2 linked regions of the Microbulbifer sp. A4B17 genome follow. The protein of the gene in region 1 binds, or shares a complex with, the protein of each later gene. Links are inferred from orthologs where the notes say so. Each region holds a gene or a part of one and is shown on either strand. Other genes may lie near its edges.

The links. The genes of interacting proteins can lie anywhere in the genome.
Region 2: the proteins of tig (region 1) and rpsG are in contact, whole or in part, in a crystal structure (PDB 3GTY), measured with the Thermotoga maritima proteins. The link is inferred for Microbulbifer sp. A4B17 from one-to-one orthologs. Residues at the interface, in WP_004081061.1 of Thermotoga maritima: Glu122, Val124, Val129, Leu130, Tyr133, Glu188, Gly259, Ile262, Tyr263, Glu266, Ser270, Glu273, Gln274, Glu277, Arg308, Gln311, Ile312, Ser315, Tyr316, Glu325, Arg329, Arg336, Leu363, Phe366, Trp367, Arg373, Leu377, Arg381, Leu384, Glu387; in WP_004081843.1 of Thermotoga maritima: Lys34, Lys52, Lys55, Glu59, Arg62, Gln63, Glu66, Asn67, Lys69, Val71, Arg95, Ala109, Lys110, Lys111, Gly112, Arg113, Pro114, Glu117, Glu121, Ile124, Ala125, Tyr127, Asn128, Asn129, Thr130, Gly131, Lys135, Asp139, Arg142, Met143.

Annotation. Positions count from the first base shown.
Region 1 is NZ_CP029064.1:1,852,406-1,856,081, reverse strand. Bases 1-2,991 are described here. They hold tig (trigger factor), read right to left. Parts: upstream 2,158-2,991; coding sequence 844-2,157; downstream 1-843. Other genes in these bases: fadA (acetyl-CoA C-acyltransferase FadA), read right to left, coding at 2,608-2,991; clpP (ATP-dependent Clp endopeptidase proteolytic subunit ClpP), read right to left, coding at 16-657. In the rest of the region: more of fadA, read right to left, coding at 2,992-3,676. UniProt on the Bacillus subtilis protein: Involved in protein export. Acts as a chaperone by maintaining the newly synthesized protein in an open conformation. Functions as a peptidyl-prolyl cis-trans isomerase.
Region 2 is NZ_CP029064.1:601,838-604,912, forward strand. The notes cover bases 1-2,733. They hold rpsG (30S ribosomal protein S7), read left to right. Parts: upstream 1-998; coding sequence 999-1,469; downstream 1,470-2,733. Other genes in these bases: rpoC (DNA-directed RNA polymerase subunit beta'), read left to right, coding at 1-263; rpsL (30S ribosomal protein S12), read left to right, coding at 514-888; fusA (elongation factor G), read left to right, coding at 1,560-2,733. In the rest of the region: more of fusA, read left to right, coding at 2,734-3,075.

The sequences.
Region 1 (3,676 bases):
TTTTCGTAGAAAAATCTACTTATCGAAAGCTTGTCGGCGAGACAGCACATCATCGACCAAGCCATATTCCTTGGCTTCATCGGCACTCATAAAGTTATCCCGCTCCGTATCTCTCTCGATATCACTGACTGGACGTCCAGAATGGTGTGCCATCAATTCATTCAAGCGATGGCGAATCTTTAGAATTTCCTGGGCGTGAATATGAATATCACTCGCCTGCCCCTGAGCACCACCGCTGGGCTGGTGAATCATTACACGGGAGTTAGGTGTTACGAAGCGTTTACCTTCAGCACCTGCTGTCAGTAAAAAGGCACCCATGCTACAGGCCTGCCCGATACACATAGTGCTGACATCCGGCTTGATAAACTGCATGGTGTCATAGATAGACATGCCGGCAGTTACCGAACCGCCCGGTGAATTGATGTACAGGTGAATATCTTTATCCGGATTCTCAGCTTCAAGGAACAGCAGCTGAGCAACAACCAGGTTGGCCATATGGTCTTCTACAGGCCCGACCAGAAAGATCACACGCTCTTTCAACAAACGGGAATAAATATCAAATGAGCGCTCACCCCTGGCGGTTTGCTCTACCACCATGGGGACTAAGCCGGATGCTGAGGGCTCTATTGAACCTTTTGGAAAATCAATTCGTGCCATAGGTACCATTGCTTCCTTTTGTGGCGTATTCGGCAGGTCAGCGAATAGGCATCGTTGCCCATGCTGAAAATTTGGTTTTCAGAGCTTAACCGGTCAGGCGAGAGAAAGCCAGCCGGTAAAAAGGAAGGAGATGTAGGGGCGTCACGCTTGAGCAGACGCCACCCCACACCTGATTGAAGTGAGAGATTAGCCTTGCTTTTGCGGCTTAATCACTTCGTCGTAGCTGCTGTCAACTTCAGATACTTTAGCTGAAGCCAGTACGTGATCAACAACCTGATCTTCCAGCACAACAGACTCAACACCAGAGAGCAGTTCGCGATTGCTGTAGTAGTAATCAACAACCTCTTGTGGCTGCTGGTAGGTAGAGGCCAGCTCTTCAACTTTTGCCTTTACACGATCTGCGTCAACAGAAATTTCGTTCTGCTTAACGATTTCACCAACCACCAAGCCTAGAACTACGCGGCGCTTGGCCTGCTCTTCGAACATAGTGTCAGGGAGCATACGCTCTGCATCTTCAGCCTTAATCTGACCACCAAACTGCTGAACCATCTGACCACGCAGAGTAGTTACTTCGCTGGCAACCAGAGCGGAGGGCAGCTCTACCGGATGCTTCTCGAACAACTGATCCATAATCTGGGTCTTGACTTTGTTCAGAGCCGCATTCTTCAGCTCGCGCTGCATGTTATTGCGAACTTCCTCGCGGAACTTCTCTTCGCCACCTTCCTGAACACCGTAAGCCTTGAAGAAATCTTCGTTCAGCTCGGGGAGCTCAGGCTTCTCAGAGGAGGTTACTTTAATGTTAAAGGTAACTGCAGCACCGCGAAGCTCTTCTGCCTGGTAATCTTCCGGGAAGGTCAGATCGAGATCTTTCTCTTCACCAGGCTTCATACCCTGAATGCCTTCCTCAAATCCGGGGATCATCTGGCCGGAGCCCAGCACCAACTGGTGCCCTTCGGCCTTACCGCCTTCGAACTCTTCACCGTCTTTGCGGCCAACAAAATTGATAACAACACGATCACCTTTTTGCGCTTTACGCTTGGTGTCTTTCCAGGAGGACTGCTGCTTGCGCAGAACATCGATCATGTTCTTAACGTCTGTATCAGTAACTTCTGCGACAGGGCGCTCTACAGTAATCTCAGCAAGATCAGAGAGTTCAACTTCAGGGTAAACTTCGAAGGTCGCTACGTATTCGAGATTTTCGCCAGCAGCAGTCTGCTTAGCTTCGATGCTGGGCTGACCAGCAGGCTTAACCTCTTCCTTCTGTACAGCTTCGTAGAAAGAACGGCTCATTACCTCACCCAGAACTTCCTGACGAACGCCAGCACCAAAACGCTGACGAACAACTTTCATCGGCACTTTGCCTTTGCGGAAGCCGTTGATGCGAACAGTCTTAGCAGCCTGCTGGAGGCGTTTGTCCACTTCTTTGTCGACGATTTCCGCCGGCAAGTTGACCGTTAAGCGACGCTCCAGACCGGAAGTAGTTTCGATGGAAACCTGCATGTTTATCCTCGTGAGACTATCTCTGTAATCGCGCCGCAGCGCCAACGAATACCGGGTCGCCGAGACTTAGCCAGCAACCTCGTGGGCGCAGCATCAAAACATTATTTTGAGCTGCCGCCAAATACACAAGAAGCCCGCACCCACCCCTCCAGGGCAAGTCACACGGACTTCAAGGCTTTTAATTTGGTGGGGACGGGGAGACTCGAACTCCCACACCTTTCGGCACCAGAACCTAAATCTGGCGTGTCTACCAATTTCACCACGTCCCCAAATCGAACCTGCCGCTAACTCTTTGATATTTAAGCGCTTTCGCTACTTTTTCAGAGCCTATCGCGACAAGGGGTGCAGATTGTGCCACAGCATTTTGAGGGCTTCAACACTTTACTGAACACTTTCCTCACAAAATAAAAAAAGGCGCCCCAAAGGCGCCTTTTTCGGGATCTAACTAGGTTAGACTCGCTCTACGACAGTGGTAATACCCTGCCCCAGACCGATACACATAGTGGATACACCCAGGTTGCCACCTTCATTTTGCATAACACTCAGCAAAGTACCGGTAATACGCACACCAGAGCAACCAAAGGGGTGGCCGAGAGCGATAGCGCCACCGTACAGGTTGACCTTCTCATCCATCTGTTCAAGCAGATCCAGATCCTTCAGCACTGGCAACGCCTGGGCCGCAAATGCCTCATTAAGCTCAAACTTGTCGATATCGCCGACAGTCAGGCCCGATCTCTTGAGCGCTTTCTTGGTGGATGGTACCGGACCGTAACCCATGATGGATGGATCAACACCAGCCAGCGCCATCTCTTTCACTCGAGCAATAGGAGTCACACCCAAAGCCTGAGCGCGCTCAGCGGACATAACCAGCATCACTGAAGCACCGTCGGTGATCTGGGAAGAAGTACCGGCAGTCACCTGGCCATGCTTGGGATCGAATGCCGGCTTCAGCTGGGCCAGACCTTCGACGGTGGTGTCGGGACGGATGGTTTGATCAGTCTCAACCAGGAAAGGCACGCCGTCATCGTCGTGACCTTCAATGGCAATAATCTCGCGATTGAATTTGCCAGCTTTGGTAGCTTCGGCAGCACGGTGGTGAGAGCGAGCGCCGAACTCATCCATCTGCTGACGCTGGATACCGTGCATCATTGCCAGGTATTCAGCAGTCATGCCCATGGAGCCGGCAGCTTTGGCCATATAGCGGCCCAGCATTGGGTTGGGGCTGACATGCTCCATCATGTTCAGGTGACCCATGTGCTCAACACCACCCACAACGTACACATCGCCAACGCCAGCCTGGATGTTGGCAGCTGCAGTATGCAGGGAGGACATAGAGGAGCCACACAGACGATTGACGGTCTGGGCTGGGATGGTATGCGGCAGGCCAGCGCGCAGCAGGATAAAACGAGCTACGTTGAAGCCCTGCTCGTCGCGCTGCATAACGCAACCCCAGATCAGGTCATCGATCTCAGCGGGATCGAGCTTGTCATTGCGCTGCAGGAATTTTTTCAGCAGCTCA
Region 2 (3,075 bases), 1.3 Mb from region 1 along the record:
AGTCCTTCCTGTCGGCGGCTTCGTTCCAGGAAACCACCCGCGTTCTGACCGAAGCGGCGGTAACTGGTAAGGAAGACAACCTGCGCGGCTTGAAAGAGAACGTGGTTGTGGGCCGCCTGATCCCGGCTGGTACCGGTCTGGCTTACCACAGCGAGCGCAAGCGCAAGCGCAGCCTGCAGCTGGAAGAGGCCTTCGGTGAAGGACCTTCCGCAGCTGAGGTTGAAGCGGCTCTGACTGAGGCACTGAAGTCCTCAGGCGAATAAGGCGTATCCCACTCTATCTGCTGATGGAGTGGGATAGGTTGGGGCACTTCGGTGCCCGATCTGATATTGGCGACTGTCTGTGATGTAAGCACTTACTTCCGTCGCCGATTGACTAGGCGGGTTGTCGCTTATAGAATGCGGCCCCCGCTTATGTGGGGTGTTCCGTTTGATCCCAGGATCGGACGATACACACAGACGATAGGCCCTCACTGTTAGAGGTGGGGGCATTTTATTTTTGGAGTGATTTTTAATGGCAACGATCAACCAGTTGGTTCGTAAGCCGAGAAAACGCAAAGTTGAAAAAAGCGACGTTCCTGCTCTGCAGGCCAGCCCGCAGCGTCGCGGAGTTTGCACTCGTGTGTACACCACTACACCGAAGAAGCCGAACTCTGCACTGCGTAAGGTTTGCCGTGTGCGTCTGACCAGCGGTTACGAAGTAACTTCGTACATCGGTGGTGAAGGCCACAACCTGCAAGAGCACAGCGTGGTACTGATTCGCGGCGGTCGTGTAAAAGACCTGCCGGGTGTGCGCTACCACACTGTACGCGGTGCACTTGACTGTGCCGGCGTAAACGATCGCAAGCAGGGCCGTTCTAAGTACGGCGCCAAGCGACCTAAAGGTTAATCACCTTTAACGATTTGCGTTTCGGTTTCCAACCGGAGTAAGGCTGAGCTCGCCGGATTGTAAGGTTTTACGGCGGCGTCTCAGAATAACCCTGAAGAGAGGCAATACCCATGCCGAGAAGACGAGTAGTCGCCAAGCGCGAAGTACTACCCGATCCCAAGTTCGGGAACGTCACCCTGGCCAAGTTCATGAACCACGTCATGATCAGCGGCAAGAAGTCAGTTGCAGAGCGTATCGTATACGGTGCCCTTGAGACTGTTTCTGAAAAATTGAACAAAGACCCGATCGAAGTATTTGAAGAGTCTTTGGAAAATATCGCGCCTATGGTGGAAGTTAAATCCCGCCGTGTTGGTGGTGCGACCTACCAGGTGCCTGTAGAAGTGCGCCCCTCGCGCCGTATGGCTCTGGCGATGCGTTGGTTGGTAGAGTTCTCCCGTAAGCGCGGCGAGAAGTCTATGGCCCAGCGTCTGGCCAACGAGATGATCGACGCAGCCCAGAACAAGGGTGGCGCGGTCAAGAAGCGTGAAGATGTACACCGTATGGCGGAAGCCAACAAGGCGTTCTCTCACTACCGCTTCTAAGTCTGATGAATACCAACATCGGAAATTAATACCGAAAGGCAGCACGGAAATTTCCAGGCTGCCTTTTGCCGTTATATCGAGGATACAACTGTGGCACGTAAAACGCCTATCGCACGTTACCGTAACATCGGTATCTGTGCCCACGTAGACGCCGGTAAAACCACCACTACCGAGCGCGTACTTTTCTACACTGGTCTATCCCACAAAATTGGTGAAGTACACGAAGGTGCTGCCACCATGGACTGGATGGAGCAAGAGCAGGAGCGTGGTATCACCATTACTTCTGCTGCGACTACCTGTTTCTGGTCTGGCATGCAGCAGCAGTTCGACCAGCACCGTGTAAACATCATCGATACCCCGGGACACGTTGACTTCACTATTGAAGTTGAACGCTCCCTGCGCGTACTCGACGGTGCTGTTGTTGTACTGTGTGGTTCCTCTGGTGTTCAGCCCCAGACTGAAACCGTATGGCGCCAGGCAAACAAATACGAAGTACCGCGCATGGTATTCGTAAACAAAATGGACCGCGCCGGTGCGAACTTCCGCAACGTTGTGAGCCAGCTGAAAGATCGCTTGAACGCGAACGCTGTACCTCTGCAGATGACTATTGGCTCTGAGGATGAGTTCAAGGGTGTTGTTGACCTGGTGAAGATGAAGGCCATTCTGTGGAATGAAGCCGACCAGGGCATGACTTTCGACTACGCTGACATTCCCGCAGAGCTGCAGGACGAGTGCGACGAAATGCGCGAGTACCTGGTAGAAGCGGCCGCTGAAGCCAGCGAAGAGCTGATGGAAAAATACCTGGAAGAAGGTGAGCTGTCCGAAGAAGAAATCAAGGCAGCTATCCGTCAGCGTACCCTGGCCAACGAAATTGTACCGGTTCTGGGCGGTTCTGCGTTCAAGAATAAGGGCGTACAGGCTGTACTGGACGCAGTTATCGAATACCTGCCGGCGCCGACTGAAGTTAAGGCGATCGAAGGTACTCTGGAAGATGGCGAAACTGTTGAGAGCCGTGAAGCTGACGACAATGCGCCGTTCGCTGCACTGGCGTTCAAAATTGCTACCGACCCCTTCGTTGGTACCCTGACTTTCTTCCGTGTTTACTCCGGTAAGCTGGAGAGCGGTACTGCGGTATACAACTCCGTAAAAATGAAGAAAGAGCGTGTCGGTCGTATGGTGCAGATGCACTCCAACGATCGTCAGGAAATTAAAGAAGTACTGGCTGGTGACATCGCTGCTGCGATTGGTCTGAAAGACGTAACCACTGGTGACACCCTGTGCTCCGAAGACAACAAGATTGTTCTGGAGCGTATGGAATTCCCGGAGCCGGTAATCTCTGTTGCGGTTGAGCCCAAGTCCAAGCCGGACCAGGAAAAAATGGGTATTGCCCTCGGCAAACTGGCCCAGGAAGACCCGTCCTTCCGCGTGAAGACTGACGAAGAAACCGGTCAGACCATTATCTCCGGTATGGGTGAATTGCACCTGGATATCATCGTTGACCGCATGAAGCGTGAATTCAACGTTGAAGCAAACATCGGTAAGCCTCAGGTTGCCTACCGTGAAACTATCCGCAACACCTCTGAGATCGAAGGTAAGTTCGTTCGTC